Regions from separate parts of the Sphingobacterium thalpophilum genome, predicted to be linked through region 4. Evidence: riboswitches for the same ligand, from Rfam matches in the RefSeq annotation. Region 4 holds a riboswitch; each other region holds the start of a gene.
The links. A riboswitch is a leader RNA that binds a small molecule or an ion and turns the genes downstream of it on or off. The one in region 4 is predicted to bind thiamine pyrophosphate.
Positions count from the first base shown of each region.

Region 1 (7,680 bases), 400 kb from region 4:
GTGAGTTTCGTCTCTTGCGCGATAGAAAATAAGGGTAATAAAGAGAGGGAGAGTAATGGATAAATTACTTTTTTCATTCCAGATCGTAAATTTGACATTTAAGCTTGCTAATATATAAACTAAAATTAGGAAATTTTGTTTGTCACTAGTTGTTTTAAAATAAATTTTTGAGCTCTTTTAAAGCGTTCGATCTCATTTTGTGGGACGTCTTTCGAAATCATCCTTAGAATAGGAGTTTCGAAAAACGCCAATGAAATGTGTCAACAACCGTTAACTGGTTGCTATCTACGGGTAATCCGGTTACTATTTTAAGTACCTGCATCGCCATCATGCTGCCGATAATACCGGGCAAGGGGCCCAGCACACCATTTTTATCGCAATTTGGAACCTGCTCCGGATCGGGGGGCGTTGGAAAGATATCCAATAGGTTTTTACTACCCTGATAGTTAAAGACAGCCAGCTGCCCTTCAAAACCATAGATGCTGCCGTATACCAAAGGTTTATCGAGTTGTAGGCAGGTCTGATTAAGCAGGTATCGCGTCGTAAAGTTATCACAGCAATCGACAATAATATGATAGGGAGCGAGCATTGCTAGCGCGTTGTCAGCATCTATTTTTACCTGAATGGGTTCAAAATCAATTGTGCTATTGTGCTGTCGTATATAGGCTGCGGCACTTTCTGTTTTTGCTTGGTTTATATTATTTTCGGAATGAATGATCTGTCTATTAAGATTGTGGATTTCAACCCGGTCAAAATCAACCAACCCAAGTTTGCCTATACCGGCCGCGGCTAAATATTGAACGACAGGGCTCCCGAGTCCGCCTGCACCGACGACCAATACCTTGGCATCCATAATCTTCCGTTGTCCGGCAACGCCAATCTCTTCGATAAAAATCTGTCTGCTATAGCGATCAAAAATGTTATCTTTTTTCATGTATTTAACGTACAATACCCGCGTAATTGCTTTCCCAGTCTTTCATCACTGGAGAATAGCCCATTTTTCGGATTTGATTTTTTATTGTTTCCATATCTCTTTCATCACTTACTTCAAATTGTTCCAAAGCTTGCAGATCGACAACATAGCCTCCAGGATTGGTTTTTGAAGCTGCACTCATGGTGGTTACGCCAATGGGTATGATATGATCCCTGAAGGTTTGGTTTTCTCTGGTTGAAATCGAGATTTCTAAATTTTCATTCCACAGACGATATGCACAGATCAACTGCAGCAGATCACGATCTGCCAAATGGAAATTTGGCTCAACAGAACCTGCGGCTGGTCGTAAGCGTGGAAAGGAAATGGAATAGCGTGTCTGCCAATATTGTTTTTGCAAATAGGCAATGTGTGCCGCGGTGAAAAAGCTGTCCACCCGCCAGTCCTCTAGCCCAAGTAATACCCCCAGACCGATTTTATGGATTCCGGCCCGGCCTATACGGTCAGGCGTATCTAAACGATAGTCAAAATTGGACTTCTTTCCTTTCGGATGATATTGTTTGTAAACTTCTCGATGGTAGGTTTCCTGATAGACCAAAATTGCATAAACCCCTGCGGCTTGTAGTAGTCGGTATTCGGATTCTTCCAGGGGCTGTACCTCAATGGATATCTGTGAAAAATGAGGTTTTAAAAGCCGAATAGCGTTTAGGAAATAATTGATCTCGACAGTTTTGTTGGCTTCTCCGCTAACGAGTAAAATATGGTTGATTCCCATGGATTTAAGTGCCATCGCCTCCAGTAATAGTTCGGTGTTGCTGAGGGTTTTGCGTTTAATTTTATTGTCCATGCTAAAACCGCAATATGTACAGATATTTTGGCACTCATTGCTCAGGTAAAGAGGGGCATAGAGCTGTATGGTTTTACCGAAGCGACGTTGCGTGATTTGTTGTGTTTTTTGTGCCATTTGTTCCAGATACGGTGCTGCAGCCGGTGAGATGAGCGCCCTAAAGTCAGCGAGCGTTAAATGGTCTTTTTCTAACGCATGTTGTACATCCTGATTGGTAGCGTCATAAATCTGCGTGTGGACGTCATTCCAGGAGTATTCATCGAGTATCGTTTTGAAATCTGTCATAAGTGAATCATCAATCAAATAAAAATGAAGTTAAGGGACTCGAACCGACTGCTTGTGATCCGATCTTTCCTAAACCGGCCTCATAAGCCTTTCGTCCAGCGATAACGGTCTCTTTGAATGCTTCGGCCATACGTATCGGATTATTTGAGACCGCAATTGCCGTATTGACCAAGACTGCATCCGCTCCGATTTCCATGGCTTTGGCAGCATCGGATGGAGCTCCGATCCCAGCATCTATAACCACAGGGACATTACTCTCCTCAATAATAATTTCGAGAAAGTCCAGTGTGCGAAGCCCTTTATTACTACCAATAGGAGCACCTAAAGGCATAACAACTGCTGTACCTGCATTTTCCAATCTTTTACAAAGTACTGGATCTGCGTGAATATAGGGCATGACAACGAAACCCAGTTTGGCCAGCGATTCAGTTGCACGCAGGGTTTCAATAGGATCGGGCAGTAAATAACGGGGGTCGGGATGAATTTCCAGCTTTACCCAGTTGGTTTCCAATGCCTCCCGTGCAAGTTGGGCTGCGAGCACAGCTTCTTCAGCAGTTCGTGCTCCCGAAGTATTGGGAAGCAAATGGATTGCCGCCAGATCGAGCGCACTGATGAGACTGTCGTCTGCGTTGGTCTGGTCGATTCGTTTGAGGGCAACAGTGACCAATTGGGAGGCCGAAGCCACAATGGCATCGCTCATTTCTGTGAGATTACCGAATTTGCCCGTACCCAGAAATAATCTGGATTCAAATACGCGATCGGCTATATGTAGGTTGCTCATAATAAAATTTTATTGATGGATGAAACAATGTTTGGAGTCTTGGTTACGATTCCGGAGAGTGCTACACCGTAAACTCCAATTTCTAATAGCTGTTGGATATCTTCAAGTTGGCTTATACCGCCAATTGCGAATATTGGAATAGGGGGCAAGCCTGCTAGGCGGACTTGTTGGATGATGTTCTCATATCCTGCAATCCCCAATAGGGGACTTAGTTTTTGTTTTGTTGTGGTATAGTTGAATGGTCCGAGTCCGATATAGTCACAGTTTTCACTTATTCTACGTTTTACATCCGCAAAGCTATTGGCAGTACCGCCGATTATTTTTCCTGCACCCAATAGGTGCCGGGCAGCTGTGACGCTGCAGTCATCCAATCCCAAATGTACGCCATCAGCGTCTACCGCTGCTGCAAGTGAAGGATGGTCATTGATGATACAGCTGGCACCAAATTCGGAACAGGTTTGCTTGATCTGTTCTGCAAGCGTGTAGCGGCTCTTTTCATCGGCTTCCTTCCATCGGATCTGTATCCATTTGGCCCCCGCATCCAGCGCTTTCAGTATGTTATTTTTTTGTTCAGTTAATGTTTGTCCCTGCGATATATATTGGAGTTTTTCCATAGTTTTTGTTTGCATGCTATAAAATTTTGAACTGGATCAGGGTGCTTCCATAAAGTACCATATAAGGCAATTCCATTTGCGCCTTGCTGCATCGGAATAAGGCAGTTGCCTTGGTTTATCCCTCCAAGACCGATGAGACCAACAGTAAAGTTGGAGCGTGACGGGAGCTGATCCAACCTTGCATTATACACTCCATACCCGACTTTTGAGATGCTCGGAAATAATGGACTTAGAAAAGCATAGGCCCAACATTCATCAAGGCTATTGAATTGATCGATATCATGCACAGATGTCGAACAGATTGTTGTAGAAAGCATTTGATTTGTTGATCTATCCTTTCTATTCTTTTCGTTCATATGAATACGTGCGATTCCGAGCTCAGCCGATAGGTGAGGGTGGGAATGTAGGACCAATCTGTCCAGGTACGTTGAATCTATAGATTCAACGTACCTGGACATTTGTAGGTCCGTAAAATGATACTTGCGCAAATGCAGGATATCAAGTCCTTCTTTGAACAAAGCATCTATAATCCCTTTTTCAGAAGGGATCGTTTCTGCTGCTGTCAAAGCGATGATCATAAATAAATCTCTTTTCCTTTGGCGATGAATTCCTGCGATTTTTCCCGCATCCCTTGAGCGGCACTATCTCTGATTTCCTGCGTAATTTTCATCGAGCAAAATTTGGGACCGCACATGGAGCAGAAGTGAGCCACTTTGGCCGCATCCGCAGGCAACGTTTCGTCATGATATTCCCGTGCGGTATCTGGATCCAGGGAAAGGTTGAATTGATCTTCCCATCTAAATTCAAATCTCGCTTTACTCAAGGCATTATCACGGTATTGTGCACCCGGATGTCCTTTGGCCAAATCGGCCGCATGGGCAGCTAGTTTATAGGTGATTACACCGTCTTTAACGTCTTTTTTATTTGGTAAGCCCAGATGTTCTTTTGGGGTCACATAGCAAAGCATCGCACATCCAAACCATCCGATCATAGCAGCTCCAATGGCTGATGTGATGTGGTCATAACCTGGAGCAATATCAGTTGTTAAGGGTCCTAAGGTATAAAATGGTGCTTCGTCACAACAAGCCAATTGCTTGTCCATATTCTCTTTGATCAATTGCATAGGAACATGGCCCGGACCTTCGATCATCACCTGAACATCGTGTTTCCAGGCGATCTTGGTGAGCTCGCCCAGTGTTTCTAGCTCCGCAAATTGAGCAGCATCGTTTGCATCTGCAATGGCTCCTGGACGGAGACCATCGCCAAGTGAAAAAGCAACATCATATCGCTTCATAATCTCACAGATCTCCTCAAAATGGGTATAGAGAAAGTTCTCTTTGTGGTGGAAAAGACACCATTTGGCCATGATAGACCCTCCTCTGGAGACAATTCCCGTTACTCGAGAAGCGGTGAGATGGATATAACGAAGCAGTACGCCGGCGTGTATGGTAAAGTACGAAACACCCTGTTCGGCCTGTTCAATCAAGGTATCTTTGAATATTTCCCAGGTAAGGTCCTCGGCCACCCCCTTCACTTTTTCGAGCGCCTGATAGATCGGTACTGTACCGATTGGAACGGGCGAGTTACGGATAATCCATTCGCGGGTTTCGTGAATATTTTTGCCAGTGGATAGGTCCATGATGGTATCGGCTCCCCAACGACAGGCCCATACTGCTTTCTCAACTTCTTCCTCTATACTTGAGCTTACAGCACTATTGCCAATATTGGCATTAATTTTAACAAGAAAGTTGCGCCCGATAATCATGGGTTCACTTTCAGGGTGATTGATATTATTGGGGATGATTGCTCTTCCGGCAGCGATTTCCTCACGGACAAATTCTGGTGTAATTGCTTTATCATGTGTTCTGGCACCAAAATTCTGTCCTTTATGCTGATGATCCATTCCGGGGGTACTGGTCGTGAGCTGCTCGATACGTTGGTTTTCACGGATAGCAACGTACTCCATTTCTGGGGTAATGATGCCTTGCTTAGCATAATGTAATTGGGTAACATTACTACCTGGAGAGGCTACTTTCGGTTTATGGCTATACGCGAATCGGAGTTCATCCAACGTTGAATCAGAAAGGCGTTTTTGTCCATATTCAGAGCTGATGCCAGGCAGCTGTATGACATCCTGACGATCTAAGATCCACTGTTCGCGAAGGCGCGGGAGGCCTTTTCGGATATCGATATGGATGGTGTCATCGGTATATGGTCCAGAAGTATCATAGACTGTTACCGGGGGATTAATTTCTACTTCTCCATTCGTTAATTTGGTTGGACTCAAGGAGATTTGACGCATAGCGACTTGAATAGGAAATAGTTTTCCGGATACAAAAATTTTCTTTGCATTTGGAAAGGGCGATTGCGTAATTTTTTCAGCTGTCATTTTTTTCTTATTGGGGTGAATTACTCGGTTCGATTGATTTTTGGGGAATAGCTATCCGCCCTGGGACGCGGTGATTAAAATAATCTGATCGTGCGGTTTTAGTGGTGTCGTAGCCCAGTCCTTTTTGGGTATGACTTTGTTGTTAATAGCTACAGCCACGCCCTGAGTTTGGCCGGATAATTCCAAAAGCAACAAGCCTTCCAATGAAGTAAGCGAGGGGTCGAAAAATCGAATCTGATGGTTTATTGTAAGTTCCATTCCTTAATTTTTTTGGTAAAACTTTAGGAATGGCTACACAAAGGCACAGCAATGCACCTTGTAGACAGCTCACTTTTCCCTACGCCAGTATGATCCGGATCAGGTTCTAAGGGTAAAATCTCAGCCTGCACGAGCAGACACCCCTAAAGTTGTGACTAAGATAAGGTTATTTTTATGAAAGTTGCAAGAATTTTATTTTGCAGACTTGGGTTTATTGTACAGGAAAGTACAGGTCAGTATGTGGGAAATATTTGATATATTAGTTTTTTGAATCAGCTAAAACAATTTAACAACCACCAAGAATAGTATCTTTTAATGCGTAGGATTTTATTGACAACATTGTTGTGTATCGCTAGCAACACTTATGCCCAACCTAAAAACAACTGCAGCGCCGTGCAGTTGACATGCGAACATTTGGTCAATCCATTGGGTATTGATGCAATTCACCCAAGACTTAGCTGGCGACTTGAGGACCAACGTAAAGGTGCGGTACAACAGGCTTATCAGATCTTTTTAGGGCAAGATTCGCTGGCACTGCTGCGAGAGACCAAAGATAACTGGGATAGTGGCAAACAGTTCAGCTCGGCTATGTTAGTGTCCTATAATGGCGCACAGTTAAAGCCACAGACCAAGTACTTCTGGAAGGTTAAAGTATGGGATAAGGATGGTGTATCAACACGTTCAGAAATAGCATCGTTCGAAACGGGCATGATGGGAATGGACCTTTGGAAAGGAAAATGGATCAGCGACAATAAGGATATTCATGCGCGAGAAACGCCTTATTTTAGAACAGAATTTAAGGCAAATAAGCAGATAAAATCTGCCCGCGCATATATTGCCGCAGCAGGATTATATGAACTTTCCATTAATGGCCAGCGCGTTGGCGACCATCGTCTGGATCCAATGTATACTCGATTTGACCGACGGACATTGTATGTCGTGACGGACGTAACCCAGCAGCTTCAAAAAGGAGAGAACGCCATTGGCGTTGTTTTGGGGAATGGCTGGTATAATCATCAACCACTGGCCGTTTGGAATTTTGATAAAGCACCATGGCGGGCCCGGCCAACATTCTGTTTAGAACTGAAAATCGTTTATACAGATGGAACGACGGAAACCATTGTTTCGGATAAGCAGTGGAAGACAGCGTCAGGACCAATCACCTATAATAATATTTACACTGGTGAGCATTACGATGCAAGACTGGAAATACCCAACTGGGATAAACCAAAATACGATGATTCGGCCTGGCAGGCTGTTCAGTATAGAAATGCGCCATCTGCACATATCGTTTCCCAACAGATGGTACCGATTCGGCTCGTGAAGTCCTATAAGCCGAAATCAGTGACAAAGATAGACCAACGTACCTATGTGTTTGATATGGGCCAGAATATGGCCGGGATTACAAAAATTAAGGTGAAAGGAGCTGCGGGTACTATGCTGCGTATCAAGCATGGTGAGCGGTTGTTGGCGGATGGGCATCTTGATCAGTCCAATATTGATGTTTATTATCGGGGCGATAAGGAAAAGGAGCCCTTTCAGACCGATATATTGACCTTAAGTGGTCGGGATGAT
Region 1 is NZ_CP151087.1:120,652-128,331, forward strand. Features, by position in the region: gene AACH28_RS00485 (YaiO family outer membrane beta-barrel protein) at 1-77, opposite strand, end outside; gene AACH28_RS00490 (HesA/MoeB/ThiF family protein) at 224-934, opposite strand; gene thiH (2-iminoacetate synthase ThiH) at 939-2,063, opposite strand; gene AACH28_RS00500 (thiazole synthase) at 2,074-2,844, opposite strand; gene thiE (thiamine phosphate synthase) at 2,841-3,473, opposite strand; gene AACH28_RS00510 (thiamine phosphate synthase) at 3,419-4,036, opposite strand; gene thiC (phosphomethylpyrimidine synthase ThiC) at 4,033-5,847, opposite strand; gene thiS (sulfur carrier protein ThiS) at 5,899-6,105, opposite strand; TPP riboswitch at 6,165-6,260, opposite strand; gene AACH28_RS00525 (family 78 glycoside hydrolase catalytic domain) at 6,421-7,680, shown strand, end outside.
Region 1: it holds a riboswitch for thiamine pyrophosphate, as region 4 does, so the genes downstream of both, thiS (sulfur carrier protein ThiS) here and thiM (hydroxyethylthiazole kinase) in region 4, are expected to answer to the same signal.

Region 2 (7,680 bases), 2.4 Mb from region 4:
CTACATTCCGATATTGAATATCGGCCATTAATATCCACTTGTCTAGTTTGTAATCGACCTTTAAGAAATTACTGAAATCATTTTTTTGTGATTTCCCGAAGTAATATTTGTCGTCAAGAAAACCGGTTGATGCATATTGTGCCCAAATCACCTGGCCATAATGTTTTCCTTTGTATTGATTATAAGCTCCACCCCAAGTAATTTCAAGCTGATCATTCGGTCTGTAATTTAGGGCATAGGTCACGCCATAAAAATAATTATCAAGCCATCTCCTACGGACGAGATCTGTTTTTTGTATGGTATCTTTACCAATGATGACGTTAGGCAAACCGTATTTACTTAGTTTATCTCCCGGTCTCATTTCTTCATAGTAACCATAACCTCTTGTATAGTGTAGGGCTGTATTGAGTGTCAATTTGTCGTTCAGGATATTGGTATAATGAAGTTGATGATGTTTCTGCGTATAATTATCTGTTTGATTTTGATACGTATATAGATTATAATTCCGGCCAGCGTTCATGAAACGATCCTTCTCTGCGCCCGAGATTTCGAGTGCATTATCTGCATAGTCATCCATGCGCGATCGATCGCCAGTAATCAATGGTTCAGGAACGCCATTCCAGGCTTGATATGTCTTTTCTTTTCCCCAGAATACAATTCCTTTTAAAATATGTTTCTTGCCATAATAGCCTCCATCCACATAGAAAGACTGTAAGTCTGAACTACCTCTCTCGATATAACCATCGCTACTGATTCGAGATAATCTGGCATTGAAGGCAAATTTGTCGTTAATTAGTCCGGTACCTACCTTGACTGTATTTTTCCAGGTATTGTAGGAGCCAAATGAATTGTTGAGTTCTGCGTAAGGGGTTTCGACTAACGTATTGGACTGAATATTTAATGAGGCTCCAAATGATCCGGCACCATTCGTCGAAGTCCCAATACCACGCTGAACTTGGATGCTCTCAGTAGAAGAGGCAAAGTCGGGAAGGTTTACAAAAAATGAACCCATACTCTCCGCATCATTTAAAGGGATTCCATTTAATGTTACGTTGATTCGTTGATTATCCGATCCCCTGATTGTCATTCCGGTATAACCTATGCCTGCACCGGCATCGGAATTGACCTGCACGGATGGAGTCTGATTTAAAAGGAATGGGATATCCTGGCCGAGGTTGCTACGCGTTATTTCTTCTTTGGAGATGTTTTTAAAGGTTGTAGGAGCATTTCTTTTGGCACGGGTAGATTGAACAAGCACCTCTTCCATTTGAATTGTACTAGGTTCTAACGCTACCGTAAGCTCCAAATTGTCTTTAACATCCACATTTTGGCTCCATGTTTTATATCCAAGAGAAGATACCTGGATCTGGTGCTTACCTGTATTGATACGATATAGTTTAATCAGCCCATTTTTGTCCGATTGGCCAGCAAAGGATGCTTGTCCATCTATGGATATGGAAACATACTGTAAGGGGGTCTGATTGGTATTGTCTACAGCTTTAATTGTCAGATTGTGTTGCGCAATGGCAATTTGGCTTGAAATAGTAGCTAAGGAGCTACAAATCAAAAATTTGATCATGGTAATGTATTTTGTTTGAGTTAAACAAATCATAGCAAGGGGTTACTATGACCGCACTATTTAACTAACCTCTCCCTACGCCAGCATTATCTGGATCAGGTGTACAGAATTTAATCTGTTGGGTATAATCTCAGCCTTTATTTGTGTTCCTGACAAAACAAGGCACCCCTATTCGATGCTGCGAATATATAAATTTAAAATTGAAATGAAGTATAAAGAAGTAATTTATGACAAATGAAAAAGAGCGGATTTGCGGTATTATTTCTTTTTGGTTAAAAATTTGTGCAAATTGTTGTTTTTGGTATTTATTGTTCTTTTTAGGTACCTTGGCATGAATTTTTCTACTAAAGGTATGTATTCATACAGGTCAAAAAATTTTAGTTACTAAATTGATAGTGAGGAGATAAAATGTTAAAATATTTAAGCGCTAATTATATTCTGCCGATTACTTCAATGCCAATAAAAGACGGTATTGTTTCGGTAGATGAGGAGGGGGTAATTCAAGGTATCTATGACCCAACTTCATTTACACCTTCAGATAAAACGAAGGTTGAGAGATATGAAGGAGTGATAATTCCAGGTTTTATCAATGCACATTGCCACATTGAATTGTCGCATATGAAAGGTATTGTTCCTAAAGGTACGGGGCTTCCGAGCTTTCTCAGTAAGGTGATGACAACGCGGTCGGCATCGATGAAAAAAATAGATGACGCTATGGCCAAAGCCGATCGAGATATGTACGAAAATGGTATTGTCGCAGTCGGAGATCACGCCAACACTGATAATTCTTCAAAATTGAAGGAAGATTCACAGATATTATATCACACATTTGTGGAGGTGCTCGGAATTGAACCTGAAGAAGCTGACTTTAAGTTAAAGGAGGCTAAATCGTTGACCCAAGAGTTTAGGAATGGGCATGTATCCATTACTCCGCACGCTCCCTATTCTTGTTCGAAGGTCCTTTTTAAAAAATTCAAGAAGATGGTTCCGGAAACAAATATTATCAGTATTCACAATCAAGAAAGTGAAGAGGAGAATAAACTGTTCCGTTATAAAATGGGTGAGTTCTTGGACTTTTATAAAAGTATAGGAAAAAATGCTGATGCGATTAAGGCGCAGGCAAGAAATTCGATTCAGTCTTATCTTCCTTATTTGCCTTATCCAAATAAATTATTGTTGGTTCATAACACCTATACCTCTCTTAAAGATTTGGATTTCGTAGAACGTATGGATCGTGATGTGATGTGGTGTCTCTGTCCAAAGGCCAACCTTTATATTGAGGGAACATTGCCAAAGGTTCAGAATTTTATGAATGCCGGACAGCGTTTAGTAATCGGAACGGACAGTTTAGCTTCAAACGATACATTGTCCATTTTGGAGGAGCTAAAGGTATTGCATGCGCACTTTGAGGATCTGGATTTCTTGCAGACTATTCAATGGGCTACAATCAATGGTGCTATCGCGTTGAACATTGAGGATGAATTTGGCTCCCTTGAAGTGGGTAAAAAACCTGGGATTGTGTTGTTGCAAGGTATGGAACACATGCGCCTAAATGAAGATGTTAAGGTAAAACGTTTAGCGTAGTATTTAATTCCCCAAAACTTCTGTACTTTTGCTCTTATTGAACCGTCCATGACTATAATAACGAAACTATAGTCATGGTAAGTTCCATCTAACCGATGGAAGAAAAAATAAGTTACAGATGAAACATTTGAATATTTCAATAAGAGGTAAAGTACAGGGTGTCTTTTTTAGATTGACAACCAAGGCGGTTGCAGATCAAGTCGGTGTTAGAGGCTTTGTTGTCAATTTAAAAGATGGTTCTGTCTATATAGAGGGCGAGGGCGACGATTTTGCGCTAGATTCACTATTGGAGTTCTGCCAAGAAGGACCCGAGGGTGCAATCGTTGAAAGTGTTGAGGTAAAGGAAGGCGAAATGAAGGGCTTCTCCTATTTTGAAGTAGTTAAAAGAGTTCAATCTTAAGTCTTTTCGCCTTGTCAGTACTTAAAAAATTCGCCGGACAGACCATGATTTATGGCCTGAGTACGATTATAGCCCGTATGCTGTATTTCGTCATGACGCCATTGTATGTCCTCAAATATCCACCTGCGTCCTACGGAATATTTACTCATATGTACGCCTGGGCATCCATGATCAATGCCGTTTTGGCATTTGGTATGGAAACAACTTTTTTTAGGTTTCTCCAAAAAGTCGAAGAAAAGGATAAAAAGCAGGTTTTCAATAACAGTTTTATCGTCATTGCCTCTTTGGCAACATTATTTTTTATTACGGCCATAGTCTTTGCTGGCACTATTGGTAGCTGGTTGAATAAGGGAACTTACAATGCCGATTACGAGAGCTATGTGAAGTATTTCGCCCTCATATTGGCATTGGATGCTTTAGCTATTGTTCCTTTTGCGAAATTGAGATCGGAGGGAAGGCCTATTCGATTTGGTGCTATTAAATTGGCCAACATCGGTATTATGGTTATGCTTAACCTATTCTTTATTGCGCTAGTTCCCTATCTGATAAAAGATGGTGGTGCTTTGGGCACTTGGTGTTCCGGTTGGTATAGAAATGAATGGATAGGTTATGTATTTATTTCTAATATTGTGGCAAGTGCAGCAACCTTTCTATTACTCCTTCCTGAAATGAGGGGTTTCTATTTTAAACCGGAAAAGCAGCTAATCTTAAAGATGCTATCGTATAGCTTTCCGATTTTAATTGCCAATATTTCTTATATCATCAACGAAAATTTAGATAAAATTGTGTTGCCAATCTACCTGCCTAAGGATATTGGGGATCGCGATTTGGGGATCTATGGAGCCGTTGGAAAATTAGCAATGTTTCTGAGCATTTTTGTTCAGGCTTTTCGATTGGGCGCCGAACCATTTTTCTTTTCTTATGCAAAAAATGCTAATGCAAAGAAGACCTATGCATTGATTATGGAATATTTCGTAATTGCCATGATGTTAGTTATGCTGGGGATTACAGCGAATATTGACTGGCTGAAGTATTTTATTAAAGGAAATGTGGAAACTCGTGACTTATATTGGTCTGGACTTTTCATCGTTCCGCTATTACTATTCAATTATGTGCTGTTGGGCATCTATATGAATCTTTCGGTATGGTATAAGCTTTCTGACCAAACACGTTACGCTTTGTATATTTCATTGGTAGGCGCAGGAATAACCATCGTTGCGAATTATTATCTGATTCCTAGATACAGTTATGTTGGAGCATCAATAGTCACATTTTTAGCCTACTTTTCTATGGTGGTGCTATCTTATGTATGGGGACAAAAACATTATCCTATACCTTATAAATTGGGCAAGATCCTGATGTATATAGTTGTAGGAATATGTTTCTCCTATCTATCCTATTTTGTATTTAATCATAATACCTTCGTTGGTAATGGGCTTTTGATTGCTTACATTGGAGGTGTATTTCTGATGGAAAGAAATCAGCTCAAGCGATTCATAAAGAAAGACGCTTAAACGAAAAAAGGTCGTGCTAATGTTAACTTAGCACGACCTTTTTCTTTATAAATCGTAGACTTCAGGATTATACCATTTCTGCCGAGAAATTGTGTTCAATTTCATGAAGTACCTCAAGAATCTCTGCCTGGCTTTGAAGGCTAACCAATTTCATTCGGTGTTCTTTAAAGTTGGGGATTCCTTTGAAGTAATTCGCATAATGCCTGCGCATTTCAAAAATACCCAATTTGTCACCTTTCCATTCAATGGATTTGTTCAGATGTGTTCTGCAAACCTCGACACGTTCGGCAATAGTTGGTCCTTCTAAACGCTCACCAGTATTGAAAAAATGTTTTATTTCTCTAAAGATCCAGGGGTATCCGATTGCTGCACGGCCAATCATAATGCCATCCACTTCAAACTCCTGCCGCCATGCCGCAGCTTTTTCGACAGAGTCTACATCGCCATTGCCAAAAATTGGAATCTTGATGCGCGGATTGCGTTTGATATCACGAATCATAGACCAGTCCGCCTGACCTTTATACAGCTGCGCGCGCGTACGTCCATGAATCGCAAGTGCTTTGATCCCCACATCTTGTAACCTTTCGGCAACTTCGTATACATTTTTTGTGTTGTCATCCCAGCCAAGACGTGTTTTCACCGTTACGGGTAGATCCGTAGCCTCAACGACAGCTTTTGTCATTGCAACCATTTTATCGATGTCCTGTAGCAGGGATGAACCAGCTCCTTTACAGACTACTTTTTTAACTGGACAGCCGTAATTGATGTCGATTAAATTAGGCCCTGCTTTTGTGCAGATCTCAGCAGATTGACGCATACTTTCAATATCTCCACCAAAGATCTGAATGCCAATAGGACGTTCATATTCAAAAATATCAAGTTTTTGAATTGACTTTGCAGCATCCCGAATTAAGCCTTCCGAGGAAATAAATTCAGTATACATTAAATCAACACCATTCTGTTTGCACACATAGCGAAACGGAGGATCACTTACATCCTCCATCGGAGCTAATAACAATGGGAATTTACCCAAATCAATATTTTCACCAATCTTGACCGACATCTTCGATAATTTTTTACAAAGGTACAAAATTTGGCATTAGTATAAAGTTAGCTAACTGTCACGAGTTTAGAGCCGATTTTTGATCTCTTCAGATCCTGTCGAACGTTGACCGTTCGAATCGCTAACCCCGCCAAATTCAGAGTTAAGTGAAAGTATAGTCTTCCTAACGTCAGGGTTTGATTTCCTTATATTTCTTTTACAAATTCTTTGATAGCTTGTCCAGGATCGGCTGTCTTCATGAAATTTTCACCAATTAAAAATCCTTGGAATCCAGCTCTTTTTAGAGCTTTAATTGTCGAAGGATCAGATATACCGCTCTCAGACACTTTAATATATTCTGTTGGTATTTTGTTCAGGAGATCATAAGAATGCTGAATGTCGACAGAAAAATCTTTAAGGTTTCTATTATTGACACCAATTGCGTCAATGTCATCGAAAAGATTATCCAACAGTTCCTGTTCGTTGTGCACCTCAAGTAAAACATTTAAACCCAATTGGTGTGCATAGGCTGCAAATTCCTGTATTTCCTCCTTTTTCAGACATGCTGCAATTAAAAGGATGATATCTGCTCCATAAGCTTTCGCTTCGGTGATCTGATATTTATCCACGATGAATTCTTTTCTTAAGATAGGAATGCTAATAGCCTCGCGTGCTTTCGATAGATCTTCTAAATTGCCTTTGAAAAATTCGCTATCAGTAAGAACCGAGACTGCCGAAGCACCTGCCTCCTCGTATGCCTTTACAACATCTTCCACTGCTGAAGTACTATTGATGTCTCCTTTTGATGGCGATGCTCTTTTGTATTCCGCTATAATTCCTGTTTTTTCAGGATCAAGAATAGATTCTCTCAACGATAGACAAGCCACACTGAAATAGGGATAGTTTAATAGTTCCTCAAAAGGAACTAAAGCTTTTGCTTTTTCTACTTCTATTTTTTTTCGTTCAATGATTTTATCAAGTATAGTCATTTTTTTAGCTGTTAGATTCCCAACCAGTTTTCAATTAATTTTTTACCATTTGTGGTCAATACCGACTCTGGGTGGAACTGCACTCCCCTTACATCGTATTCGGTATGGGTTAAGGCCATAATGATGCCATTCTCGTCGATCGCCGTTACCTTGAGGCTAGCTGGTAGGGTGTCTTTGTTTACAGCCCAAGAATGGTAGCGTCCAATTTTGGAATCTTTTGGGAAATCCCGAAACAGTTTCTCTGACTCATCAACAACAGTAATATTTGTTGCTACGCCATGCAAAGGTTTTTCCATATTGAATAGTGTACCACCAAAGACTTCTGCAATAGCCTGTTGGCCTAAGCAAATACCCAATATACTTTTATGTGGAGCGTAGGTACGGATAACATCAAGTAATAATCCAGCTTCTTCTGGAATACCTGGGCCCGGCGAAAGAAGTATTTTATCGAAAGCATCAATATCTTCCAGTTTAAATTTATCATTTCTCCATACAACATACTCTTGATCTAATTCCTGTAACAAATGGACCAAGTTGTAGGTGAACGAATCGTAGTTGTCTATAACGACTAT
Region 2 is NZ_CP151087.1:3,105,828-3,113,507, reverse strand. Features, by position in the region: gene AACH28_RS13795 (TonB-dependent receptor domain-containing protein) at 1-1,579, opposite strand, end outside; TPP riboswitch at 1,634-1,759, opposite strand; gene AACH28_RS13790 (amidohydrolase family protein) at 1,988-3,163, shown strand; gene AACH28_RS13785 (acylphosphatase) at 3,282-3,563, shown strand; gene AACH28_RS13780 (polysaccharide biosynthesis C-terminal domain-containing protein) at 3,608-5,077, shown strand; gene dusB (tRNA dihydrouridine synthase DusB) at 5,145-6,140, opposite strand; gene trpC (indole-3-glycerol phosphate synthase TrpC) at 6,326-7,108, opposite strand; gene AACH28_RS13765 (aminodeoxychorismate/anthranilate synthase component II) at 7,120-7,680, opposite strand, start outside.
Region 2: it holds a riboswitch for thiamine pyrophosphate, as region 4 does, so the genes downstream of both, AACH28_RS13795 (TonB-dependent receptor domain-containing protein) here and thiM (hydroxyethylthiazole kinase) in region 4, are expected to answer to the same signal.

Region 3 (7,680 bases), 1.8 Mb from region 4:
GTATCTAAACAATGCTGATTAAAATCATCCTCGGTTTTAATTTCAAAAAAATCCTTCCAGTTCGCCATAGCATTTAAATTTGATCGACAAAATTAACGAAAATTTGTAAATATTGGAGGCGATCTATAGATTCCTTCTTATCAGAAGCCTATTGAAGATGTTTGGTATTATTAACAATACAGGTATGTGGAGATTGAAAATTCTGTAAATAGAAGGAGAAGTATAGTGTCTTTGTCCGGTATATCCAGGTTAGAGGGGTAGATAGATCGGGATCGTCGTAAAACATAACTAGAGAACAGGCTTAGGTCAAGGTAAGAAAACTTGACCTAAGCCTGTTATTTTTTATAACATACCACCATCAACAGGAAGAACCTGTCCGGTTACGTATGCCGATAAGTCAGATGCTAAATAAAGACATGCATTGGCAACATCTTCTGGTTGGCCAGCACGTTTCAATGGAATTCCAGCTTCCCATCCTGCCACAACTTTAGGATCCAGTACATCTGTCATTTCGGTACGTATAAAGCCTGGAGCAACTACGTTTGCACGGATATTACGAGAACCTAATTCTTTAGCGACCGATTTTGTGAACCCAATGATACCAGCTTTTGATGCAGCATAATTTGCCTGACCAGCATTTCCTTGAACGCCAACAACGGATGACATATTGATAAATGAACCTTTACGGTTTTTCATCATAATTTTTGAAGCAGCTTTTGTAACGTTAAAGACAGATTTTAAGTTGACATTTAATACATCATCCCAATTCTCTTCGGTCATACGCATTAACAGGCCGTCTTTTGTGATACCAGCATTATTGACAACAATATCTAATCCGCCAAAATCAGCGACGATCGCATTGATCAATTGTTCTGCTTCTTCAAATTTTGAAGCGTCAGAGCGATAACCAATCACTTTGGTGCCAAAAGCCTGAAGCTCCTGCTCCAACGCCTGTCCTTTTTCGACAGAAGAAAGATACGTAAAAGCGACGTTAGCACCATGTTGTGCAAACACTTCTGCAATTTTCCTTCCGATTCCTTTTGATGCTCCTGTTACTAAAGCAATTTTTCCTTCAAGTATTTTCATCTGTATAAGTTATTTGTTCTTCAATTAATTACACTATGGCATTTATGACCATTTTCCTCGTGCTTTCTTTCGCTCACAGCCCGTCTGATCTTGGAATTCAACACGATACATGAACTCGCTTCCATTAGGTTTATCTTGGTTATGCCACAGTGTTTGTGTTTTTCTCGATGCTATAGTATGAGCGAATAAATGATCTTATTTTTTAGCCATCGTGTACACTATTGCCTATCGACGTTCTGCAAAAATGTTAAAACTATATTATAACACAAAATCTTTCGATAAATAACGGTTTAAAATAGAAAAACATTGTGTGCTGACCCGGTGTTTATCTTGGAGTGGGGGAGTGTTTTAAGGTAACATTTTTAGAATTTTACGGTAAGCGATTGCTCACTTAGGATTATTTTAATAAATCAATGGTATTTTTGAATAAGTGGTTCTAAAAAGTACAGTTTTTTGACAAAAGACTTGGACGTTTACCAAAAACTATATTAAATTTGCATCAATCACAAAAACATGAGCAAAAAATCAAATAAAGAAGTTGACGTTGTTCTGATCGGCGCCGGTATTATGAGTGCTACTTTGGGTACTCTAATCAATGAATTAAGCCCAGACGTTAATATTGAAATTCTTGAGCGTTTGGATGTTGTGGCTGCTGAAAGTTCTGACGCATGGAATAATGCTGGCACGGGTCACTCTGCTTTATGCGAGTTAAATTATACCCCCGAACAGAAAGATGGTTCTGTCAAGATTGATAAAGCAGTGAAAATTGCCGAGCAATTTGAAGTCTCTAAGCAATTTTGGTCCTACCTCGTTGATAAAGGCATTATTGCCCAACCTGAAAATTTTATCCGTAGTATTCCACACATGAGTGCGGTTTTTGGTGAAAAAGACGCTAAATTTCTAAAGACAAGATGGGAAACACTAACGACCCAAAACTTGTTCAAAGGGATGGAATATACCGAAGATACAGCATTGTTGAAATCGTGGATTCCATTGATGATGGAAGGACGTGCGGCAGACGAAAAAATCGCGGCGACAAAAATGGATCTGGGCACTGATGTAAATTTTGGGTCGTTGACACGTGATTTGATCGCTAATCTTGAAAATAAAGAAAATATTTCGATTTCCTTAAACCACGAAGTAATTGACATCGAACGTGAAGATGACGGTCGCTGGGAAGTGGAAGTCAAAGATTTAAAGACAGGAACAAAGCGAGAAATCAAGGCAAAATTTGTATTTATTGGAGCCGGTGGGCACTCGTTGTTATTGTTGGAAAAATCTGGAATACCCGAAGCGAAAGGCTATGGCGGATTCCCGGTGGGAGGCCAATGGCTGCGTTGTGTGAATGAAGAGATCATTAATACACACCATGCGAAGGTGTATGGTAAAGCTTCTGTCGGTGCGCCTCCAATGTCTGTACCGCACTTAGATACACGTTATATTGATGGCAAGCAAGCGTTATTGTTTGGACCATATGCAGGTTTCTCAACTAAATTCTTAAAACAGGGGTCTTACTTCGATTTACCGGCTTCTATCAAATTGTCCAATATCCGTCCGATGTTATCAGCCGGACTTGACAACTTACCGTTGACGAAGTATCTTATTACTGAAGTCATGAAGTCACCAAAAGATAAACTGGAGTCTTTAAAACAATTTATGCCTACAGCTAAATTGGAGGATTGGGTTATCGAGAAAGCAGGACAACGTGTTCAGGTCATCAAGAAAGATGAAAAGAAAGGTGGAATTTTAGAATTTGGTACAGAGGTCGTTTCTAGTGCCGATGGTTCTATTGCTGCGCTATTAGGAGCTTCTCCTGGAGCTTCGACGTCAGTAGCTATTATGATCAGCTTGTTGAAGAGATGTTTCCCTGAACGTGCCAAATCAGATGAATACCGTAAAAAACTACGTGAAATGATCCCTTCACACGGGAAATCATTGAACGATGATGCGCAACTTTGTAAAGAAACGCGTACGCGTACGCACAAAGCGTTGAAATTGATTGATATAGAATAATCAATTCGACAGAAAATATACTTATGGGGTGCTTGGAATGACCGTGGTCATTCTCGGCTGAGATTATACCCAATAAAGGCGATTGTACCTCCTTGTACAATCGCTTTTATATACCTGATCCAGGTAATGCTGGCGTAGGGATTTAATTTCAATAAAAAATAGCCGTTTCTCTCCCATAGGTTTATTATGAATGACACGAAATAATAAACAAGGCGATGACTTCTGAAACAATTTTCGAAGCTTTTGTAAAACAGATTCAACAGGCCACCATTGCGGAATGGTTGGGGGTATCTTTTGGTGTTTTACAAGTTTGGTTTTCCCGGCAAAATAAATCGATCAATTACATTTTTGGGATTATTGGTATCTTAATTTCTGTTTACGTATTATTCCATGCGAAACTATATGCCGAAATATTGCTACATCTCTATTATTTGATCATGAGCATCTATGGCTGGATCTATTGGAAATATAGTCGTGATGTAGCTACGCCCATAACACACTGTGAGCCGAAAGAATGGTGGATAGTAGGTGGCATATGTGCTGTCGGTTTTCTGTTGTTTTATTTCGGATTGGTACACTTAACGGATTCTGATGTACCGCTTTGGGATTCTGCCGTTTCCTGTACAGCTTGGGCAGGGATGTGGTTATTGGCAAAGCGGAAGATAGAAAATTGGATATTGTTGAATATCAGTAATCTGATGGCAATTCCTTTGCTGATCCATAAAGGGCTGTTTCTTTATTCGGGCTTGACGTTATTTTTATTTGTTATGGCATTTAGTGGGTATTTTAATTGGAGGAGAATAATACGTGAAGAAAGATATGCAATTCAATAGCGAAGATATCGCTATACTGAAAGATAATCAGGCAAAAGGAATTCAGCAGAAAACGTTGTCAGATGGACAACTGGATCTGATTTACCGTCGGAAGTGGTTTAAGATTTGGGTTCCCCGTGCATTAGGTGGATTGGGGTTAAGTGTACCTGAAGGACTCAGCTTATTGGCTGATCTGGCTTATTGGGATGGGGGATTAGCCTGGACAGTAACTTTATGTTCAGGAGCAAATCTCTTTGTCGGTTTTATTGATCCCCTTATAGGAAATCAAATTTTCGAAACGGATCGGGTTTGTTTCGGGGGGAGTGGACAGGCATCTGGTACTGCTACGCGTGAAGGGGACCACTATCGACTCCGTGGTTTCTGGAGATATGCTACCGGAGCGCCACATTTGACGCACTTCACATTAAATGCCGCAATTCAGGAGGCGGGAAAACCCGTTTTGGACGAAAAAGGTGAACCGCTGATAAAATCATTTTTTGTCGATCGGGATCATGTACTGATTCACTATGACTGGGATACATTTGGATTGGAAGCTACAGCTTCGCATTCTTTTTCGCTGGAAGACGTTCTCGTTGATAGCAGGCAGTCTTTTGAGATTGATGCGGCAAAAAGTACACGTCGCGAGCTGTTGTATCAATATCCCTTTATGCCTTTTGCGGAATTGACTTTACTGGCCAACTTTACGGGAATGTATAAGCGCTTTTTGGATTTAATCGAAAAACTATTTGTGTTAAAAAGCAATCAATCCAAATGGGAGAAAACTGAAAGTAAAGAAGCGTTTAGGGTACTCGATGAATTTCAGCAAGATTATGCGAATCGGAGGGAGGAAATAATGAATTTGGCCGCTCTTTCTTGGGTAAATCTTCACGATGGAAATGATAATGCAGCGATTTATGAACAGATAGGCAAACAAAGTAGGGATTTTGTAGAATCTATCTTGACAAATACGATAAGACTCTATCCACACACCGGAATTTCGGGGGCCGCCATTGACCATGAAATCAATATCATCTTCAGGAATATTTTTACGGCTTCGCAACACAAGTTATTGCAAAAGAGCTTCTAAACAACAAAGACTATCCTAGGATAGTCTTTGTTGTTAAATAGGATGTGTTCCCGGCGGGGGTCGAACCCACATCGTCAGAACCGGAATCTGAAATTCTATCCATTGAACTACGGGAACGTCTCGCAAAGATATACTATTTTCTAGATCTTACAAACAATCTTTGTGATAAAATTATATCTTTTAGCAATCAATTTTTAAGGCATCTTATCGTCAGTATTTTAGCGTTTAGCTTTCGTCAATTCTCTATTTTTTTTACGTCAATGCTAATAGTTTCCATATATGCTTAGCATCGGGCGGGCCATGTGGAATGAGAGGTGGCTAGCACGATTGCCCCTGAATAAAGCAGTACAGTTCATTTGGATGGTCGAGCTGGCAAAGGTGATCGGACATTTATCACGACCGTGGATGATATTGCGTAATAATGGAATGAAGGTAGTCCCTATCGATGTGTGTGTATATTTCGGTCGTAGTAATACTTTCATGACCGAGCATATCCTGTACAGCTCTTAAGTCGGCACCACCTTCCACCAGATGTGACGCAAAGCTATGTCTAAAGGTATGTGGGCTGATGGTTCTTTGTAAACCAATTTTTAAGGCAAGTTCTTTGATGATCAAGAAGATCATGACCCGGGATAATGCGGCGCCTCTTCTGTTGAGGAATACAATATCTTCATTTCCGGCCTTAATCTTGATATGAGGTCTGATTGTTTCTAAATAGATGCGAAGGTGTTTAATGGCGTGTTGACCAATTGGAATGAGGCGTTCTTTGCTTCCCTTGCCTTCAACTTTGATAAATTCAACATCTAAAAAAAGGTTTGATATCTTGAGTGTGACAAGTTCGGAAACACGGAGACCGCATCCGTATAAGATTTCGATGATCGTTTTATTGCGCTCGCCCTCGGGTGAAGAAAGATCGATTGCCGCGATCAATTGATCGATCTCATGTATGCTCAAAACGCTGGGCAGCTTGCGTGCCAAGCGTGGCGCCTGAAGAAGATCTGTCGGATTGTGGACGAATTCATGCTCGATCATCAAAAAGCTAAAGAAAGTCTTCAGGCCAGAGATCAGCCTGGATTGTGTGAAGGGTGAAATATTAAACTCCTGCAACCAAGCCAAAAACTCCTGTATATTTTTTCTCGTTACAGTATTTAAAACCAAATGATTGTCTTCGCAGTAGATCTGAAATTTGGATACGTCATTTAAGTAAGCATCAATTGAATTAACGCTTAAACCTCTTTCGAACTTTAAGAATTGTTCGAATTCCTTTTTTATATCAGTCCAGTTTTCAAAATCCATTTGCAACAAAATTACAATTAACTGTTGTTCTTTTCGAAAGTTATTCTGTATTTTTAAGTGGAATTTTTACAGATTATAAGTAATACAAAGAGACGTTCCCTTATAGCGGGTCCCGATTCCTCCTTGGATAATGAAAAAAGTATTAATCTGTATTTTACGATTTATCGGGACAATTGATCTCCTGTTCCGTTTACCCTAATATAAAACAATTAGCAAAAATAACTGAAAAAAGACATTTTTTTGTATGAAATTCATTAAACCACTCGCATTAGCTTTTCTATTACCGGCTACGTTCTATATAGCAGAAGCAAAAATGCCAACCACGTTAACCGCGGAAGCGCGCGCGATTCTATCCCAAGATAGTTTGGCCCTGAATCAAAAATTACCCTTCGACAATGAAGTCATCACAGGGAAACTGAAAAATGGATTTACATACTTTATTCGTAAAAATAGCGAGCCTAAAGGCCGTGTTACCATGTATTTGGGTATGAAGGCCGGCTCTATTCTAGAAAATGAAAAACAGCTTGGTTTGGCCCATTTTTTAGAACATATGAACTTCAATGGCCTGAAGCACTTTCCAAAGAATGAATTGGTTAACTACCTGCAGAAAGCGGGGGTTCGATTTGGATCGGACCTCAATGCCTATACCAGCTTTGACCAGACCGTTTATCAGCTGCCCATTCCTTCTGACGATCCTGAACTTTTAAAAAATGGTTTGCAGGTAATGCGCGATTGGGCTCAGGACGCTTTGTTGGATGGCGAGGAAATTGATAAAGAACGGGGTGTTATTCTCGAAGAAAAACGAGGTGGAAGAGGAGTACAGCAGCGTTTACAGGATCAATACTTTCCGATGTTGCTCAATGGTTCCCTTTACTCCAAACGTTTGCCGATCGGAACTGAACAGATACTGAAAACATTTCCCTACACAGAAATACGCAAATTCCATGAAGACTGGTATCGCCCGGATTTACAGGCCCTGATCATCGTTGGAGATATTGATCCCAAGGAGATGGAAGAAAGGGTGAAAGTATTGTTTTCCGATATGAAAATGCCCAAAAAAGCGTTGGAGCGTAAAAAATATCGGGTCGATCTGTTAAACAAGAACCAGTTCTTGGCTATTTCAGATCCGGAACTGCCCTACACTGTTGCACAGATTTTGATCAAAAGCGAAAAAGAAAAGGTTTCCACGGTAGGAGATTACAGAAACGAGCTGTTGAAGAATGTGTTCAATCAGATGATCGCGGGGCGTTTTTCTGAATTGATGCAACAACCGAACCCTCCTTTTATGCAGGCAGGTGGAAGTATCAGCGATTTTGTTGCTAACCTTAATACTTTTTCATTGTTGGTAGTGCCTAAACCAGGCGAGTTGGAATCCGGATTTAAAGC
Region 3 is NZ_CP151087.1:1,527,465-1,535,144, reverse strand. Features, by position in the region: gene AACH28_RS07060 (acyl transferase) at 1-68, opposite strand, end outside; gene fabG (3-oxoacyl-[acyl-carrier-protein] reductase) at 343-1,086, opposite strand; gene AACH28_RS07050 (malate:quinone oxidoreductase) at 1,600-3,099, shown strand; TPP riboswitch at 3,114-3,258, shown strand; gene pnuC (nicotinamide riboside transporter PnuC) at 3,315-3,932, shown strand; gene AACH28_RS07040 (acyl-CoA dehydrogenase) at 3,919-4,998, shown strand; tRNA gene AACH28_RS07035 (tRNA-Arg) at 5,044-5,115, opposite strand; gene xerD (site-specific tyrosine recombinase XerD) at 5,392-6,294, opposite strand; gene AACH28_RS07025 (insulinase family protein) at 6,539-7,680, shown strand, end outside.
Region 3: it holds a riboswitch for thiamine pyrophosphate, as region 4 does, so the genes downstream of both, pnuC (nicotinamide riboside transporter PnuC) here and thiM (hydroxyethylthiazole kinase) in region 4, are expected to answer to the same signal.

Region 4 (7,680 bases):
TTACCAACAGTGGTACGAACAAAACCACCCTCTTTCATTGCAGTGGATTGTGTCACGTAATTTACGGTTCCGCCGACAGATGAAATCGCTAATTTAGACGATCCCAAACCACGTTGAATCTGCACTAAAGAGGCAATATCTGTAAGTCCCGACCAATTTGACCAATATACACTTCCATTGTCCATACCATTGATAGGCTGACCATTCAACAAAAATGCTGTATTGGACTGATCAAAACCACGTGTTGTCATAGAAGACTCACCAAAACCTTTTGCCTGACCAGTGATATAAACCGAAGGGGTATTAGCTAATGCTGAAGTAATATCCTGTGCTCCTACCCTTTCCTCTAAATCCTGCTTACGGATCGTCGAAACGGCAATCGGTGTCTTTCTTCCTGCCGCAATATCTATAACCCCATGACCGACAACAACAACCTCATCCAAATTTGTTGAAGATCCAGCCGTAAAAATTGGATTGATATTCAACGATTCCCCCGATTTCAGCATGATGTTTTCGAAAACAACAGGTGTCTCGCCAATGTAAGTTACCTCTACTTTGTAGGGGCCTCCTTCTTGAAGATTTGAAATTTGAAATTTTCCTTGGGCATCGGCTGAGCCACTTACTACTTGTCCACTTGGGATGTGGGTAATTTTAATGGTTGCTCCTTTAACCGTTTGTCCAGTAGCTTCTTTGACAACTCCTGAAACTGAACCAGTATTTGCTGTTTGACCTTGAACGGCACTATAACTAGCAAAAACAAGGGCAAAAAAAAGTAAAGACTTTTTCATGTTAGATGTGATTGTTTTGTTTTTGTGCCGCAAAATTAGGAATTGATTGTCTTTTTAACTAATTTTAACACTACCGATATGATGCAGTATCTCTATATAGAAAGAATAAATTTTAATCTTCCACAGAAAAACAGCAAATTTCCGCAAAAAGAGGCAATAAAAATACAGCATACATAAAATAAATACAACACATCCATCCTATTCATGAAAAAACATCAAAAATAGTCAGAATAATATTTTGTCTGTTTTGAATAAATCAAAATTTATCAATTTTACGATTTTTATGAATTGCATACAAGATTTTATAGCCTATCCTCATGAGGTGCTAAAAATTGTTTCTTTCAATCCACCATTCCCACCTACATCCTTTTCTTCCCACAACAGCTGAAATAAGTCAATAAATAATTAACTTTAACTAATTTAAAAAATATGTTATCCATAGAACAAGCTTATACAGGCATTCTTGAACCGGAATTAATCGCTGAAATAGCGGAAAACGCGCATATAAAAACCTTCCGTGAAGGCGATCTCATCATTGATACCAATCAATATATCAAGGCGATGCCTCTCCTCTTGGATGGGGCAATAAAAATTGTCCGGGAGGATGAAGATAAACGCGAATTATTGCTCTACTATCTGGAAAAAGGTCAAACCTGTACAATGTCAATAGCCTGTTGCCTCGGGAATAAAAAAAGTGAAATTCGTGCGCTCGCAGAAAAAACAACGACTGTAGCCATGATTCCAAATGAGCTTGTCAACCTTTGGATGGGAAAATTCCCTTCCTGGCGAAATTTCATCATATCAAGCTATTCAAGTCGTATGGACGAAATGTTACAAGCTGTTGATAGTCTAGCTTTTTCCAATATGGAAGAACGCATCATCAACTATCTGAAAGCCAAAGTGAAGCTGAATGACGACCGAATACTCACCCTTACGCATCAGGATATCGCTTCCGATTTAAATACATCCCGAGTCGTTGTCTCCCGAATTTTAAAAAAACTGGAACAGGAAGATAAAATAGTGCTGCTACGTAACGAAATTAGGGTATTAGTGGAATGAGCAAAACATTTGTATCTTTAGCTATACGTAAATTTCAAGAGCAATTAATGTAATTTTTAGATGAAGATAGAAAAATTAGGATTTATAGGATTAGGAAACATGGGATACCCCATGGCTAAAAATCTAGAAAAAGCAGGATTCCCCCTTTCTGTTTACAATAGAAACAAGGCTAAAGCAGCAGGCTTTGAAGAGCAATCAATTATCAGCGAAGATATAGGTGAATTAGTCGATCATAGCGACATTATATTCTCCATGCTCACCAATGATGAAGCAGTCAGCGAAGTATATGAAAAAATCCTCCAAAGGGAGATCAAGGGCAAATTATTTGTCGATATGAGTACAATATCTCGTGAACGCTGTATTTCAATAGCCACTAAGCTAAAAGAAAAAGGCGCTGCTTTTATGGATGCTCCCGTTGCCGGCAGTACCAAACCAGCGACTGAGGGTACACTTATTATTATGGTGGGTGGTGATCCCGAAGATCTTCATCGCGCCCAACCATACCTCGAGCAGATGGGAAAATCGATCAAACATCTCGGCGCAAATGGCCAGGGAATTGCCGCTAAACTTGCGATCAACTATTTCCTTTCCACCATCTATCAAGGTCTCGCGGAGACGATCTTATTTTCAGATAAACTGGGAATTCAACGAAGCGATATGCTCGAAATCATCAACGATAGTGCCAGCGGCAGTGGGGCAACAAAAGTGAAAACACCATTATTGGTGGAAGAAAACTACAGTCCTGCATTCGCGCTAGACCTTATGCTGAAAGATATTCGACTGGCTCAACAAGCCGGTGCTGACTATCCCCTCCTCAAGACCTTACTCGAAACCTACGGGAAAGCACACGACCAAGGTCTCGGACAGCTCGATGTTATTGGTATCATTGAATCCATCAAGTCGTAGCTTCAGGTTGGCGACAGTGAAAAAAATGTACATTGAAAATTATATTTAGTTGAGATGGACTCCAAATTAGGTTCATTTCTGATCACACAAAATAATGAGTGGAACAAATTCTTTACAGATGAAAACAGTTATGACACTATTGATGCTTACTATGGTCACCATGACTACGCAGGCCCAACAATTAAAACAGGTTTCTTACCAGGATGGTGGACAAAAACTCATCGGCATGATAACCGCCAATAGGGCAAAAAAAGGCCCTGCTGTCTTAATTCTTCCGGCATGGAAGGGAATTGACAACGAAGCGAAACAAGCTGCATTGCTTCTTGAAAAAGAAGGTTACATCGCGTTCATTGCCGACATCTACGGTGAAGGAAATATTCCCTCGGACAACACCGCAGCTTCGAAAATTGCCGGCCACTACAAGACAGACTATAAAGCTTATCAGCATCGCATAATGCTCGCATTGGAACAGCTGAAAAAAGAGGGTGCGGATCCGACGAAAATTGCGATCATCGGCTATTGTTTTGGAGGTTCAGGCGCATTAGAAGCGGCGAGAGCCGGCTTCCCCGTCAATGCAGTGATCAGTATCCACGGCGGCCTATCCAAAGCTGCCGACAGACCCAATGGTTCGATCAAAACAAAAGTACTCATTGAGCACCCAGCAGCCGATAAAAGTGTATCAAAAGAAGATTACGATGGGTTGGTCAAGGAATTAAATGAAGGAAAAGCAGACTGGCAAATAATTACCTACGCAAATTCTGGACATACGTTTACGAATCCCGAGTCAGCCGAATATAACCCCGTAATGGCTAAACGTGCCTGGGAGCACACCTTATTATTTTTGAAAGAAGTATTAAATTAAATAGCAAAATCAACAACAGCAATATCGACCCAAATGAATTATAACGCGAAACTGCACATTTATCCGATTATCATTCAGTTGTTGATATTGCTGTTGTATAGTCCCAGCGCAGCATCGCAAACAGTAAAATCGCTAACAATAGCTAGCCCAACGCATGCAGTTCTTTTTGTAACCAATGAGTCCGATAAATCAACTGATTTTATCATGCGTCTACACGAAAAAAATGCTGCTGAGATTTTCAAACAAGTGCCTTTTAGCACAACAAAGTTACTGGTCACAAAAACCGATGCAAAAAAACTCACATTCATCGTTAAAAATCACCAATGGACTATCGACGTATTGTCATTGAAGCAACGTCATGCCATGATCTTGTTTGATGGATTAGCCAAACCCAAGATCATATACGATAGTAATACCTATCTGGCAGCAGCCAAACCGATATTAAACACCAGCACACAAATTGCGTCAAAGAAAGCTTCGGCACAATATAATGCCTCACATTTCTTTGACTCAATCGCACAAGTTCAATTTATTCCATCCGGGCAATATGCAGCGGCTATTATCGCAAATCCCGCTCTTCCTCTTTATTACAGTTAGCGTAAGAATATATGTGACGGCACTTATGTAATGCAGCAGTTTTCGGACGAAAATGCGGTGCAATCCGGTGCAATTATGACGACTGTATATGAAGAAGGCAAAGAGATCACATCGAACAATCTTTCCGGGGGAAATAATTATTACAACAAAAGATGCTATAATCAATTCGGACTTATCGACTCCATACAGTACCTTCGCAATAGTAAGTGGAGCAGCAGTACAATTTACCGGTATCTTCCAAATGCCATTGTTTCCTACGATCCTACATTTGAATCGGCGATGATTTATCACTTGAACAGTAAACTCCAGGTTATAAAAAGTGAATCCATTCATTTTGTCTATCAACGGAGAGACTGGACCATTTACAGTTATGATCAACAGAATCGAATTACTGAAGAGATTTCGGGTAGAAATGATCAAAGAGAAAGTCGCGTCCGCTATCAGTATGATAGTCCGGAAACAAGTGACTACTCACTACGCCAAACCTTCGATCAAAGCAATCGACTGACAGCCGAAATCAAGCGATCATACCGAGCCAACGAAACGATTGATGAGTTTTATTATGAGGGTGTATTACAACAAAAATCTATTGTAAAAGACCTCGGAAACTGTACCTACGAAAGCTTGATCTATAACAAGGAGGGAAAGTTAACAGCAAAATACATACAGGTAAAGAAAACCAACTAAACGAACTGAAAAACTGCACCAAGCTCAGACTATAAGATTCGTGATTTTGATAAAAAAATATGCGACAAAACACGGCAAAAAACACATTTCTGCACTAATTTTGATAGCGATACATAAACGTCAAATTGAGAAAAAGAAAACTGATCAGTCAACACCATCCCATACTCTATTTTATTGCTGTATGGGCGAGAAGAGTGCGGCGCAAAGCCGTTTGGCTATTTGATAATAAGAAATACAGCACAGCTAAATCAGCTGAAAAACTTCCCTTTCGTATTAAAAAGCATCAGTCTGTCTTATTAAAAAAACTGGGCGAAAATAATATGCAATTGCAGATTAACAAAGTTACCAACCTAAAAATTGCAGCAGCACAGATTAATAGCATTCTGATCAGACCGAAGGAAACCTTTTCATTTTGTAAACTCGTGGGGCTCCCCACCGTAAAGAAAGGGTATCTGCCCGGCATGGAGTTATCCTTTGGTGAAGCAAGAGCGGGTATTGGCGGTGGAATCTGTCAAATATCCAACCTCATCCATTGGCTTGTTATCCATAGTCCACTCAACGTCAATGAACGTTATCACCACTCTTTTGACCCTTTTCCTGACGATGGCCGTGTTTTGCCATTCGGTAGTGGAGCTACCGTCTTTTATAATTATCGCGACTATCAATTCACCAACAACACGCCTTACACCTTTCAAATAAATCTCTGGTTCACAGACAAATGTTTAGAAGGTGAATTGAGGATCGATCAAGAACTGGATTTTGCGTACCATATCTTTGAAAAAGAACATCAATTTCTTAAAATAGACAATCAGTTCTTTCGTAAAAATGAGATTTGGCGCGAGAAGTTTTTAAAGTTTCAGGGTGGAAAAGTTTTAGAGACAGAACTCTTGACCAAAAATTTTGCCCGGGTTACCTATACCCCTGTTGAATATATTGAAATTAGTGCCGATCAAAATCCGGCCGATTAATTCAACAAGCTAATGATCGAAAAATGATGGATATGAAAAGTCCTCTTTTTTGTTTAAGTTTGGTCTGGCTTTGGGGGTATTCTGTATAGAATTGAGATAGTCCCTTTGAACCTGATTCGGTTTATACCGGCGTAGGGAAAAGCAAAAATCCACTGTACAGCATATTCCTTTACTGCACAGGCTATCGCTCTTCTTCCCTCCAAGGCCACACAGTACATCTTAGCATATGTAAAAAGAATGGAAGATTCAATTATCAATTTATTAGAACAGCTGAGGGTCGAAAAACCCCTTGTACACAACATCACAAACCTAGTCGTGATGAACAATACTGCCAACGCACTTTTAGCCTTAGGAGCGTCCCCTGTGATGGTACACAGTCCATTAGAAGTACGCGAGGTTGTCGATATTGCACAAGCTCTTGTCATTAATATCGGCACCTTGAGTGAAGATACTGCAGAAGCTATGCTTGTTGCTACCGAACATGCCAATACCATTGGACGGCCATGGGTACTTGATCCTGTTGGTGCTGGGATATCGGCATTCCGCAACGATTTATTATCCAATCTACTGGATCTCAAACCAACGGTTATTCGTGGAAATGCATCAGAAATCATGACGCTGTACAATTTCAACCAACCGAACACAAAAGGAGTCGACAGCACGACAGCAAGTAAAGATGCCCTCCGATTTGGCCAATTATTACAAGAGCAAACCGGCTCCATTATCTGTATTTCTGGAGAAGTAGACTATATTCTTTCACAGCAATACCGGGTTGAAGTTTTTAATGGCAACCCTTTAATGACACAGGTAACTGGACTTGGCTGTAGTGCTACTGCGCTTATTGGTGCATTTCTAGGTGTTACAGACCACTATTTTGAAGCAGCTGTTGCCGGTGTATCCATTTTGAGCTTAGCGGGAGAACTCGCTGCCCAAACAGCAGCTGGCCCGGGTACCCTGCAATTGAATCTCTACGATGAACTCTATCAGCTCAATGCAGAACGCCTCAAATCGAAGCTCAAGATCAAACGCTATGCGCATTAATCCGCTTTTTCCCTACCCGCTATATTTGGTCATTTCTGAGCGGGACTGCTATCCTCAACATTGGCTCAATGTTGCCGAAGAAGCTATTATTGGTGGAGTCGATCTTATACAATTGCGCGAAAAAGCTGACGATCCGGCCACATTTTTGGATAAAGCCATCCGTTTAAAAAAACTGACCGATCATTATGGTATTCCGCTCGTGATCAATGATGCCGTAGCAATCGCTGCCCAAATCGAGGCATGGGGAGTACATGTGGGTCAAAATGATTTGCAACCGCTCGCTATTCGCGAAAAATATGGTGATAAATTAACGATAGGCTGGTCCATAGAAGACATGCAACAACTGGAAAGTCAACAAATGTACGCCGTCGACCACCTTGGTGTAAGCCCCATTTTTTCTACGAAAACAAAAGTAGATACGGTTACTGAATGGGGAATTGCAGGTTTAAAACAACTTCGGAGTAGGACGGAAAAACCATTGATCGCAATCGGAAGGATGAATTTACAAACAGCAGAAGAAACCTGGAACGCCGGTGCAGACTCCATTGCAGTCGTTTCGACCATATGCCAAAGTCAAGATCCCAGAGCTGCCAGTGCACAACTAAAAGAACTATTAAAATGACAAAAGATAAAAAATACCGCGTCCCTACCGTACTCAGCATTGCAGGGTTCGATGGTAGCGGTGGTGCAGGTATACAAGCAGATACCAAAACCATATCTGCATTAGGTTGTTATGCCATGAATGTTTTAACTGCCTTACCCGTTCAGAACA
Region 4 is NZ_CP151087.1:5,474,115-5,481,794, reverse strand. Features, by position in the region: gene AACH28_RS24170 (TonB-dependent receptor) at 1-788, opposite strand, end outside; gene AACH28_RS24165 (Crp/Fnr family transcriptional regulator) at 1,218-1,847, shown strand; gene AACH28_RS24160 (NAD(P)-dependent oxidoreductase) at 1,908-2,753, shown strand; gene AACH28_RS24155 (dienelactone hydrolase family protein) at 2,872-3,615, shown strand; gene AACH28_RS24150 (hypothetical protein) at 3,649-4,212, shown strand; gene AACH28_RS24145 (hypothetical protein) at 4,243-4,899, shown strand; gene AACH28_RS24140 (VanW family protein) at 5,025-5,867, shown strand; TPP riboswitch at 5,930-6,022, shown strand; gene thiM (hydroxyethylthiazole kinase) at 6,105-6,908, shown strand; gene thiE (thiamine phosphate synthase) at 6,898-7,530, shown strand; gene thiD (bifunctional hydroxymethylpyrimidine kinase/phosphomethylpyrimidine kinase) at 7,527-7,680, shown strand, end outside.